2 linked regions of the Desulforamulus hydrothermalis Lam5 = DSM 18033 genome follow. The protein of the gene in region 1 interacts with the protein of each later gene in a pairwise test. Links are inferred from orthologs where the notes say so. Each region holds a gene or a part of one and is shown on either strand. Other genes may lie near its edges. The genes, in order: hfq and rho.

The links.
Region 2: the proteins of hfq (region 1) and rho interact in binary tests that used the Escherichia coli proteins (3 or more experiments, as listed by UniProt). The link is inferred for Desulforamulus hydrothermalis Lam5 = DSM 18033 from one-to-one orthologs.

The regions. Positions count from the first base shown.
Region 1 is NZ_CAOS01000015.1:7,587-13,659, forward strand. What follows is about bases 2,935-5,815. They hold hfq (RNA chaperone Hfq), read right to left. Parts: upstream 4,558-5,815; coding sequence 4,312-4,557; downstream 2,935-4,311. Other genes in these bases: DESHY_RS12585 (AAA family ATPase), read right to left, coding at 2,955-3,896; DESHY_RS13800 (hypothetical protein), read left to right, coding at 4,046-4,315; miaA (tRNA (adenosine(37)-N6)-dimethylallyltransferase MiaA), read right to left, coding at 4,612-5,559; DESHY_RS12600 (class I SAM-dependent methyltransferase), read right to left, coding at 5,562-5,815. Outside these bases: cobalt ECF transporter T component CbiQ, read left to right, coding at 1-662; DESHY_RS12575 (energy-coupling factor ABC transporter ATP-binding protein), read left to right, coding at 663-1,511; DESHY_RS12580 (methionine gamma-lyase family protein), read right to left, coding at 1,672-2,913; more of DESHY_RS12600, read right to left, coding at 5,816-6,073. UniProt on the Escherichia coli protein: RNA chaperone that binds small regulatory RNA (sRNAs) and mRNAs to facilitate mRNA translational regulation in response to envelope stress, environmental stress and changes in metabolite concentrations.
Region 2 is NZ_CAOS01000010.1:93,638-99,785, forward strand. The notes cover bases 905-3,860. They hold rho (transcription termination factor Rho), read left to right. Parts: upstream 905-1,676; coding sequence 1,677-3,044; downstream 3,045-3,860. Other genes in these bases: fsa (fructose-6-phosphate aldolase), read left to right, coding at 905-944; DESHY_RS07925 (DUF2062 domain-containing protein), read left to right, coding at 1,109-1,615; DESHY_RS07935 (peptidoglycan DD-metalloendopeptidase family protein), read left to right, coding at 3,116-3,860. In the rest of the region: DESHY_RS07910 (class II fructose-1,6-bisphosphate aldolase), read left to right, coding at 1-248; more of fsa, read left to right, coding at 294-904; more of DESHY_RS07935, read left to right, coding at 3,861-4,027; DESHY_RS07945 (hypothetical protein), read right to left, coding at 4,393-4,629; rpmE (50S ribosomal protein L31), read left to right, coding at 4,979-5,179; DESHY_RS07955 (DUF1385 domain-containing protein), read left to right, coding at 5,287-6,148. UniProt on the Escherichia coli protein: Facilitates transcription termination by a mechanism that involves Rho binding to the nascent RNA, activation of Rho's RNA-dependent ATPase activity, and release of the mRNA from the DNA template.

The sequences.
Region 1 (6,073 bases):
TTGTCTCAGGTTTGGTTTTGCTTACCATGTCTGTAATTACACTGCGCCAGGGGAAAATTCCTCTGGGTTTTTACCTCAAACTGTTATCTGTTCCCATGTTTTTTCTGATGGCCGGTACTGTTACCATTGCTGTCAATATTTTGCCGCCCCAGGCACCCGCCCTGTGGAGCTGGCAATGGGGCGGGCTTAAACTGGGGGTTACATCAAGCAGCTTGCTTGCCTGCGCCAAGCTCATATTGCGCTCGCTGGCGGCGGTAACTTGCTTATATTTTTTGGCCTTAACCACACCTTTAATTGAAATTATCGGCATATTGCGAAAGCTGAAAGTCCCTCCCTTGTTTATCGAATTAATGTCTTTGGTATACCGCTACTTATTTATATGGCTGGCAACGGCAACCGGTATCTATACTTCGCAAACTGCCAGGCAAGGTTACAGTTGCCTGAAAAACAGTTATCGCTCCCTGGGACTGCTGGCCTCCAGTCTGCTGGTACGATCCCAGCAACGGGCTCAGGAGCTGTACACGGCTTTAGAAGCAAGGTGTTATCAGGGCACCATTGAGGTACTGGAACAAACATATCCCCTCTCCAAAAAAAACCTGCTGTTGATTGCCATAGCTGAAATATTATTAATTCTGGCCTATTATTTAAGCGGAGGAAATTAAATGTCTGATCATATTTTTCAAATGCAAGACCTTTACTTTTACTATCCTGACGGCACTCCTGCCCTGCAGGGCGTATCCTGCAACATTGCCAGAAATAAAAAAATTGCTCTTTTGGGAGCCAACGGGGCTGGTAAATCTACTTTTTTACTACATTTAATCGGCATTTTACAACCTGCCCGGGGAAATATTCGGTTTAACGGGCTGCCGCTGCAATACGACCGGGATTCATTAATCAGATTGCGCAGTAAAGTGGGTTATGTCTTTCAAGACCCGGACAGCCAGCTGTTTTCGGCCAGCGTCTGGCAGGAAGTTTCCTTTGGACCCATGAATTTAGGTTTGCCCAAGCAAATAGTGGCCAACCGGGTGGCCGATGCTTTGCAGGCAACCGGCACCTTTCACTTAAAAGATAAACCAACTCATTTCTTGAGTTTCGGCCAAAAAAAACTGATCTCCATTGCGGATATCCTGGCCATGCAGCCGGAAATGATTATATTTGATGAACCCACGGCTTTCCTTGATCCCCGGTATACCCGGCGTATCCTGGACCTTTTAGACAATCTTAATCAGCAAGGAATTTCTATTATTATGGCCACCCACGATGTGGATAAAGCCTATCAATGGGCCGATACAGTTTTTGTCATGAAAGAAGGTCGGCTGGTTAAGATAGGCTCGCCGGCAGAAATATTCAGTGATGATGACTTATTACAGGCAACCTCCCTGGAAAAACCGTTAATTCTCAGTATTTTCCGGCAACTGCAGCAAGCCGGTTATATTTCACACCGCTTGGCGCCGCCGAAACAATTGGATGAATTAATTGCGCTGCTGCCGGGCCGGCCTGCCGCCCGATAAGCGGCTGTAAAACATTCAGTAACAGATCTTTCCCCTTGGATTAAAAACAGTTTTTCTTTCCCGGCATTACTAAAGGGTGGCTTTTGATACCCTGGTCATGCCAACCGGGCATCATTAACCACCCACCAAAATTCAACCATAGGATTATTTGGGGTTAACTTTACTTGACTTGCAGCACATTCCAGGCTGCTTTTATCACACCCAGCCTTACATATTCTTTGGATAAGCCACCCTGTAAATATACAGCATAGGGTTCCCGCAGCGGAGCATCAGCAGTCAGTTCCAGTGATGCTCCCTGGACAAAGGTACCGGCCGCCATAACAACATCATCCTGGTAGCCCGGCATGTAGTCCGGTTCCGGCAGGGCATGGGCGTCCACCGGAGAAGCTGCCTGTATGCCGCGGCAAAAGGCCAGCAGCCTCTGGGGGCTGGTCAAGGCAATGGATTGAATAATGTCAGATCTGGGTTCATCATAGGCCGGTGAAACTTGAAAACCCAATCTTTCAAATAGCCGGGCCGCAAACACCGCTCCCTTAAGGGCTTCTGCCACCGTGTGCGGTGCCATGAAAATACCCTGCATTAAAAGCCGCTGATGCCCCAGGGATGGCCCCACTTCCGCACCGATGCCCGGTGCTGTCCAGCGGTTGGCAGCCATTTCCACCAGTTCCCGGCGCCCCGCTATATATCCCCCGGTGGGTGCTATGCCGCCGCCGGGATTTTTAATCAGCGAACCGGCCACCAAGTCAGCCCCTACGGCGGTTGGCTCGGTGGTATCCACCAGTTCACCGTAGCAATTATCAACAAACACAATGGCCTGGGGAACACGGGATTTAATAAAATCGGCCAACCTGGTTAGCTCTGCCAGGGTTAATGAAGGGCGCCAGGCATAACCCCGGGAACGCTGCACTAAAACTACCTTGGTTCTGGGGGTCAGGGCTCTTTCGATGGCAGCCCAATCCAGTGTCCCCCGGTCAGTTAATTCCACTTGTTGATAAGTAACCCCCAGGTCCTTTAAAGAACCAGGGGCATTTCCCCTTTTGCCGATAATTTCTTCCAGAGTATCGTAGGGTGACCCCTGTACCGCCAGCAGTTCATCCCCCGGCCGCAGCAAGCCGTACAGGGCAATGGCAATGGCATGGGTGCCTGAAACAATCTGGCTCCTGACTAAGGCGGCCTCTGCCCCGAAGACATGGGCATAAATTTTCTCCAGGGCCTCCCTGCCGGCATCATTATACCCGTAGCCGGTGGAACCTCGCAAATGGTAATCAGAAACCCGGGCCAGGTGAAAACCTTCCAGCACCCGGGCATGATTCAGCAAGGCCCGGGCTTCAATTTCGCGGTATACCGGTTGTACTTCAAGTTCTACTTCTGCAGCAAGTTTGTCCAATTGTGCAAAATCCATGTTACACCCCTGATGCTATTTTTTTACTGGCTCTGATGGTATTATATTTCTTCCACCGCCTCTGTCAAGTCTTCCCTGTAAATGGTCATCAGGTCTTCCCGGGTAATATTTTTTCGCCCCACCAGGCGTACTGCCTGATGCCGCATGGCCCGCTCAATCAAGTTGCGTACCAGCCTGGCGTTGCCGCTATGCTCATGCTTTACCGTCTGGTATTGCAGAATTTTGTATAATTCCTCCCGGGCCGGCGGGGACAGCACATATTGGCGCTGCTTCAGCATCAGGTCGGCAATTTCCATCAGTTCTTCCAAGGAGTAATCCGGGAAGGTGATATGTATAGGAAAGCGAGAGCGCAGCCCCGGATTAGTTTCTAAGAAATAATTCATTTCTTCCTGGTAGCCGGCCAGTATAATGATTAAATTATCTTTGTTATTTTCCATACTGGCTACCATCGAATCTATAGCCTCCTTGCCAAAATCCTTTTCGCCGCCTCTGGCTAAAGAATAAGCCTCGTCGATAAAAAGGATTCCTCCCAGGGCTTTTTTAATCTGATCCCGGGTCTTGGCTGCCGTATGGCCGATGTATTCGCCAACCAGATCGGCCCGTTCAACTTCAATCAGATGACCTTTCGGCAATACCCCCATTTCCTTAAATAAACGCCCGATAATCCTGGCCACTGTAGTTTTGCCGGTACCCGGGTTACCTTTAAAAATCATGTGCAGCACCATAGGTTCATAAATAAGCTTTTCCTTTTGCCTGAGTTTTTGAATTTCAACAAAGGCTTGAATTTCTTTAACCAGTTTTTTCACACTGGACAAACCGATTAACTGATCTAATTCACCCAATATCTCCTGAGTAGCCTTACGGCTGGCTTCTTCGTTAAGGGGGGTTTTGTCCTGGGAATTCAACTGCTTGCCCGTAAAGGATGTTTTTCTGACTGGTCCCACCGGTTTTGTTGCTTCGGGCCGGGGCAGATTTTGCCACATTCTAATCTTAACCAGGTTGTTCACCTCCGGGCAATAACTTTATGGTTGTTAAACATTATACGCTCGGAGGGTGCTATTGTGACCATAAAATCAACAGCCTCTCCCTTTGGGAGAGACTGCAGAGTGTCGACATACATTATCGGTGATTTATGATCCCCTTTGGCTCCGGTCTACGCACCGACAGCACTATGATTCGCTACGGTCGCCCTTGGGGTCGCCTCAAACGGGCCATCCTGGCCCGGTTCGGCTGGCGCCCACATCCTGTGAGCGCCACCCCAATGGCTCCTTTCGCTCATCAAGTGCTGTTTCCGGTGCTTCGACAAGTCGCCCACAGGGGATCATTAAACCACCTCACTTTGTTTTACAGCCTTTGTCTACAGTCTGTAGCCTCTCCCTTTGGGAGAGGCTGTCAGTGTTAGGACACGGGCTTGTTTTCCGAAAAGGAGGTATTAACCGGACGCAGCGGGCTGATGGTGGAAATTGCATGTTTATATACCATCAACTGTTTGCCGTCGCTTTCCAAAATCACCGTAAAGTTATCAAAACCCTTCACCATACCTTTTAATTGAAAACCGTTGATAAGAAATATGGTAACCGGGATATTTTCCTTTCTGACCTGGTTTAGAAAGGCATCTTGCAAATTAATCTGGGGTTTTGTCATGAGGGTTCCCTCCATTATTGGAAAATATTTTCTTTCTATATCATAACAAGTGTTCTACGCGTTGACTAATTCTCCTGCTATTTGTTTAGCAATTTCCCGGGCCAACTTACTTTTATCGCTGTAATTTTCCAGGCAGAGCCAGTGAATTCGCTTATCCGCCCTGAACCAGGTTAGCTGCCGCTTGGCAAAGCGCCGGGTATTCCGCTTAATTAGTTCAACCGCATCCGCCAGCGTGCACTCTCCCTTTAAGTAGGCAATTATCTCCTTATAGCCCAACCCCTGCAGGGCGGTGCCCCAGGTATCATACCGCTCCATTAATTGCCTGACTTCCTCTACCAGTCCCTGCTGCAGCATCAGATCAACCCGCTGTTCAATCCTTTGATAAAGCAGCTGCCGGTCCATGGTTAAGCCAAACATTCGGCAGCGGTACTTGGGAAGATTGTTCTTTTGTACATACCGGTATTCTGAAATTGGTTTGCCGGTTTGATAATATACCTCCAGAGCCCGGATTACCCGCCTGATATCATTGGGATGCAATTTTTGAGCAGTCACCGGATCCACTGCCGCCAGTTGCCTGTGCATAGCCTGGTTGCCCAACCTGGCCGCTTGCTGTTTTAGCTGTTCCCTTAATTCAGAATTACCGTCAGCGGGGGTAAAATCATAGTGATCAATGACTGAACGGATATATAATCCGGTGCCCCCCACCAGCAAGGGCAAATTTCCCCGGTCTGTTATTTCTATAATTAACTTTTCGGCAGCCCGTTGAAACATAGCCACACTGAATTCCTGGTCTGGCTCCACAATGTCAATTAAGTGATGGGGTATGCCCTGTCTTTCGGCCAGGGTCGGCTTGGCCGTCCCGATATCCATACCCCGGTACACCAGCATGGAATCAGCAGAAATAACTTCTCCCCGCACCAGTTTGGCCAACTCAATAGCTACGTCGGTCTTCCCCGCCGCCGTTGGCCCCACAATGACAACTAAAGGCCGCAAGTCCTGCATTGTTACGGCACCACCTTTTCTATAATGCCGTAAGCCACCGGCGAATATTTTCCTCCCTGTACGGCAGGAAAGTTCAGTCTTTTAAATTCGTCACTGCCCCTGTTTTCTTTCATCACCACTCTCTTTCTGGCAACCCGAACAGCCTCGGCCACAGCTTCCCTGGATAGGGGGTTGTGGTTGGCAAACAGGCGCAACGGTGCCATGGAACTGGATTTTTCCCTGGCCACCCGAAACATGGGGTCAAAATACACCACATCAAAGGAGTTGGCAGGCAGGTTTTTCAAATATGTCAAGTGATCTGTCGGGATCACTGTTATCCGTCGCATGGCCTTTAAAATCTCCGGCTTTTCTCCGGTATAAGACTGTAAACCAAGGCGAACAACGGACGCCACCGGTGCGGCATCCTCCAAGCCTACAACAGTTCCTGCCGGGCCCACCACATAACTGGCTACCAGTGCATCCGCCGCCAAACCCAGGGTACAATCCAGTACCGCATCCCCTGCTTGCAGATTCA
Region 2 (6,148 bases), on another replicon or contig:
TACCCATTGTACTGCACGGTTCCTCCGGCGTGCCTGACGAGGCGGTGCAAGAAGCCATCCGCCTGGGCGTGCGCAAAGTAAACATCGATACCAACATCCGGGAAGCCTTTACCGCCGCCTGCCGTCAGGTGCTGGACAGCAACGCCAAAGAAATTGATCCCCGCAAAGTATTAGGCCCGGCCCGGGAAGCAGCGACCCAGGTCATCAGAGAAAAAATCAGGGTCTTTGGCAGCGCCGGCAAAGCCTAAAACCGGCCGGGCGGCCGGCCCACACATTAATCAGGAGGGACTACCATGCTGCTTTTTATCGATACCGCCAATGTCAACGAGATTCGTGCGGCCAATGAACTGGGCATTATTGCGGGTGTTACCACCAACCCTTCCCTGATTGCCCGGGAGGGGCGGGATTTTGCTGAAGTGGTCAAAGAAATAACCTCCCTGGTAGACGGCCCCGTCAGTGCGGAAGTTATCAGCCTGGAAGCGGCCGGTATGCTGCAGGAGGCGGTACAACTGGCGGCCATCCACCCCAACATTGTGGTAAAAATACCCATGACCGCCGAAGGCTTAAAGGCCACCCGGGCCTGCGCCGCCAGGGGCATCAAAACCAACGTAACGCTGGTTTTTTCAGCCAACCAGGCGCTGCTGGCGGCCCGGGCGGGCGCCACCTACGTCAGCCCCTTTGTGGGCCGCCTGGATGATATCGGCCACGACGGCATTGGCTTAATTTATGATATTGTTGAGATATTTGATAACTACGGCCTGCCCACCCAAATTATTTCTGCCAGCATCCGCCACCCGCTGCATGTGCTGCAGTCGGCCAAAGCCGGTGCCCATATCGCCACAGTGCCCTATAAAGTGCTGCTGCAGATGATCAAACACCCGTTGACCGAGCAAGGCATTGATGCTTTTCTGGCCGATTGGGCCAAGCTGCCCAAGCAGGGTTAAAGCGCGGCCGGCGGCTGACAGTTGACCAATCCTCCTGCCTAAGCTATACTGTAAACAGTGCCGGCGGGCAGCGCCCGCCGGCACGGCAAGTAGAAGAAAAGCCGGGCCTTTGCAGTGTGGCACAGCTGAGCCGGGCTTTTTCTGCCTTTTAGGAGGATTATGAGGTGGTCAGTATTGTCAGAAAATTAATCAACAAATGTAAGCAAACCTGTTTGGATTCCTACCACCGGCTCTTAAATCTCCCGGAGGCTCCCCGGCAGGTGGCCCAGGGAATCGCCCTGGGCGTTGCCTTTGACTTTTTGCCGGTTCCCTTTATCAGCATTCCCCTTTCCTTTTTGGTGGCCAAACTGGTACGGGTGCATGCAGTGGCCGCCACCCTGACGGTTTGTCTGTTTAAACCGGTGGTTCCCCTGTTTTTTACCCTGAATATTTTTGTGGGCAAACTGCTGGTGGGTTCGGCCCCCTCGCCCATCAGCGAAGAAATTGCCCACGGCGTTCCCCTGCTGACCAAAGCCCTGTTGCAAATTAAAGCCTTAGGTTTGCCTTTCCTGGTGGGCAGCGTGACCAACGCTGTCTGGGCCGGCCTGCTGGTTTATTATGCCGCCGTTAAGTTTTTAGAAGCCCGGCAAAAGGCCATAAAAAAAAACCCTGAAAGCCGCTGCTGCGAATAAAAGGTCGCAGCCCTGGCAATATAGGTGATAAACCACAATACGTTTTAAAGGTGGAGTGTACTTGTCTGAGCAAGATAAGCCTGTCAACCTGCAGGCTGATTTAGAAGCCAAAACCATGCGGGAATTGTATGCCATTGCCCGTGAGCTGGAAATTCCCGGCTATTACAAGCTGCGCAAGAAAGAACTGGTTTTTGAAATATCCAAACTGCAGTCCAAGCAAAGCGGCGTTTCCTTCGCCGGCGGGGTGCTGGAAATATTGCCGGACGGCTACGGGTTTTTAAGGCCGTCCACCTATGTGCCCAGCAACGACGACATTTATGTTTCGGTATCGCAAATCCGCCGGTTTGATTTGCGCACCGGCGACCTGGTTTACGGCCAGGTGCGCAAGCCCAAAGACAACGAGCGGTATTACGGACTTTTGCGGGTAGAACAGGTCAACGGCGGCCGGCCGGAGCTGGCAGCCGAACGCATGCACTTTGCCGGCCTGACACCCCTTTATCCCCAAGCACGCATCCGGCTGGAAAACAGCCCCGACAGGATTTCCACCCGCGTCATCGACCTCATTGCCCCCATCGGCAAAGGGCAGCGGGGTCTCATCGTAGCCCCGCCCAAAGCCGGCAAAACCATTCTGATCAAAGAAATTGCCAACAGCGTTACCGTTAACCACCCGGAAATTGAACTGTTCATCCTGCTAATTGACGAAAGGCCCGAAGAAGTAACCGATATTGAACGTTCGGTAAAGGCGGAGGTTATCAGCTCTACCTTTGACGAGCCGCCGGAAAACCATGTCAAGGCTTCCGAGATGGTGCTGGAGCGGGCCAAACGGCTGGTAGAAAGCGGCCGCCACGTCATGATTTTACTGGACAGCATCACCCGCCTGGCCCGGGCTCACAACCTGATCATTCCGCCCAGCGGCCGCACCCTGTCCGGCGGCGTTGACCCGGCGGCCCTGCACAAGCCCAAGCGGTTTTTCGGTGCGGCCCGCAACGTAGAAGAAGGGGGCAGCCTTACCATCCTGGCCACCGCCCTGGTGGAAACCGGCAGCCGCATGGACGATGTAATCTTTGAGGAATTCAAAGGCACCGGCAACATGGAGCTGATATTAGACCGGCGGCTGGCGGACCGGCGGCTGTTTCCCGCCATCGACATCCAGCGTTCCGGTACCCGGCGGGAAGACTTGCTGCTCACCAAAGAGGAACTGGAATACGTGTGGAGCCTGCGCAAAGCCATTGCCGGCATGAGCCCCCTGGAAGCCCTGGAAAACCTGCTGGAACGCATAAAAAACAGCAAAAGCAACCAGGAAATACTGGGCGATTTTAAGCCCAAAAACCGGCTGCAGGCGGCAGCCGCCGAGCCGGGCGAACCGGCAAGCGCCCTGCCGAAGCGAGCCGGCCGCAGAAAAAGTGCGGCAGAAACTGCCAGGCTGTAGAACAGCCATGTATATTTTCCTGTCACCTCGGGCAAACTATTAACAGTTTGCTTATTTCGAGGTGATTTTTTATGAGCATTCAGATAAATAAAAAATTCCTGGCGGCCGCCCTGGCCATTGTCCTGGCGGTTGGCGCCCCGGGGCCCGGGCCGGCCGGCGCCGGCCTGGAGGAACTGGTAACCGACGGGGCATATACCCTGCCGGCGGCCCGCCCGGTGGCAGCAGTTAAACAGCCGGCCGCCCTGGCCGGCAGCCTGCCTATGGAATACCGGGTGCGGCCCGGCGATACCCTGTGGAGCATTGCCGGGCGGTGCGGCCTTACGGTGGCTGAACTGGCAACTGCCAACAACATTAACGAAGCCGAAATATTAGCGGTAGGGCGTACCCTGACCATTCCCGGCCGGGAGGTTTGCTACCACCTGGTGGCCGGCGGGGAAACCCTCTCCCACATTGCCGGTCAGTACGGCATTTCCCTGGACGAGCTGGTTAAGGCCAACCACCTGGCCAACCCCCACTTAATCCGGCAGGGCGACCGGCTGATCATACCGGTATCCGGCCAACCGGCCACAGCCCTGGCGGGGCAGGCCGGCAAAATACAACTGGGGGGCTGGGCCTGGCCGGTGGCCGGCGAGATTACCTCCTCCTTCGGTATCCGGGGCGACCGCCCCCACGAAGGGATTGACATCGGTGCCGGGGCAGGCGCCACCATCACCGCTCCGGAACGGGGCCGGGTAGTCTGGGCCGGTCCCCGGGGCACCTACGGCCTGACGGTAATTTTGGATCACGGCGGCGGTATCCGCTCCCTCTATGCCCACTGTGCCAAACTGCTGGTGCAAGAGGGGCAAACCGTAGAACGCCGCCAGCCCATTGCCGAAGTGGGCAGCACCGGCCGTTCCACCGGGCCCCACCTGCATATGGAAATCCTGCGTCAGGGGATACCCCTGGACCCCCTGATGTTTCTTACAGACAAACTTTTTGTATAAAAAACCCCTATCCGCAGGATAGGGGTAAAACATGGCCTTATGAAATTGTCCGTAACGCCCGCCCCTGATCGGCCCGCTTGCTAACTGCCGTTTCATTTGCTCGCCGGGGGCTGCCCTCCGGAAAAGCAGCCCGCTGCCTGCGCCGAAAACCGGGGTCAAAGGCTGCTGCCTTATGTGTGCAGGGGTGAGGACGTCTTTGCATGTGTTGAAGTGATGGCCGGGACGGCCCGGGGCCCGTACTTGGCTGCCTGGGCCCGGCAGTGCCGCCGGCTGTGCCGCGCGGGAACATAAGGCATCTAAGCAAGAAGGGGAAATATAAATAAATCGGTCATGCCGGCATGAAAACCTTGCCAAACAGGTGATTTTCAAGACGGGTGGCAAAAATGACCACCCCGGTTATCACGCCCCTTTCCTAACATCATCTGCTGCCTGGTTGGTGGCCTGGGATGGCCGGGATCTCCGGCTTGGCCCGAGCCACCGGCCGGGCCGCTGCCGGGGCCCGGCGCCGCCTGCCGCTCCCGGCAGGGCCGCCTGTGCGGCGGGCCGCAGGGCCAATTAATGAAGGCTTGGCTGGATTCAGGGGAGCAAGGTACTGCATACATATTAATCGCCTCCCTCAACATGCAGGTTCAGTCCAGGAACCAACCATATTGAATTGTCGGCTTTCCTGCCAAAGCTAACGGAGCTGCCTGCTCCCGGCGGGGGTATGACCCCTCCCCGCATCATAAATGCTTTTGCCGCAGGAATTAAGGTGCCAATTTCCACTTTTTGGCATCCGATTATATAATACGCCGGCCGCCGCAAAATTCCTTTTTATGGAAATGATTTTTTTCTTATACCAGGCAGTTAACCCGCTCTTGTCTGCCGTTTTTTTCTGTGCTATAATATCGTCGTGTGTTTATAAGCAGCTATTATCGGGTATGCATTTGCTGGAGAAAGAAGGTGAGTGTAATGAAAGAAAAAATTCATCCTAACTATAATGAAGTAGAAGTTAAGTGCGTGTGCGGCAACACTTTCAAAACCGGTTCCACCAAGAAGGAGATTAAAGTGGAAATTTGCTCCAACTGCCATCCCTTCTACACCGGAGCCCAGCGGCAAATTGAAGTAGGTGGCCGGGCCGAGAAATTCCGTAAGAAATACGGCTTGAAATAGCTTGGTTAGCAGAGCGGCGGCTCTGCTTTTTCCTTATCAGGGCCTTCCGGCGGGAGGCGGTTCTCCGGAGCCGTCCCCCGCCGGAGGGCGGCAGGGAGGAGAGTAATATGTCTTTTCAATATGGGGGCCAGGCGGTTATTGAAGGCGTGATGATGCGGGGGCCGGATCACCGGGCGGTGGCCGTGCGCCGGCCGGACGCCACCATTGTTATTGATGAAAAACCGGTGGGTTCCCTAACCCGGCGTTTTGCCTTTCTCAAACTGCCCTTCGTGCGGGGCGTGGTGATGCTGTTTGAATCCCTGATGATGGGCCTGGAAGCCCTGGCCTTTTCGGCCGAACAGGCGGCGGGGGAGGAACCGGAGGAAAAAATAAGTAAATGGGAAATGTTTTTAACCATTGCTTTTTCCCTGGGCCTGGCTATCCTGCTGTTCATTGTCATTCCTACCGCCCTCACTTACTATACCGCTGCGGCCATTCAGGATAACTTTATCCGCAACCTGGTGGAGGGGGCCATCCGCCTGCTGATTTTTCTCGGCTATGTGGCCGGGGTGGCCCGGCTGCCGGACATCCGGCGGGTGTTTATGTATCACGGGGCCGAACACAAAGTAATTAATGCTTACGAAGCGGGCGGCCGGCTGACCGTAGAGGAAGTACAAAAGTTCTCCACCCTGCACCCCCGCTGCGGCACCAGCTTCCTGCTTATTGTTATCCTCATTAAAGTGGTTATTTTCTCCGGCGTTACCGCGTCAGGTTTATTTGGCCAGATATTCTTTCGCATCCTGCTGTTGCCGGTGGTGGCCGGGGTAGCCTATGAGCTGCTTAAACTGTCCGGCAAGTACCAGGACCGGGGTCTCTGCCGCATCTTTATTGCGCCCGGCCTCTGGCTGCAAAAGCTGACCACCCGGGAGCCGGATGACAGCCAGGTGGAAGTAGCCATTAAAGCCTTTAAAGCAGTCCGTAAGGAAGGTG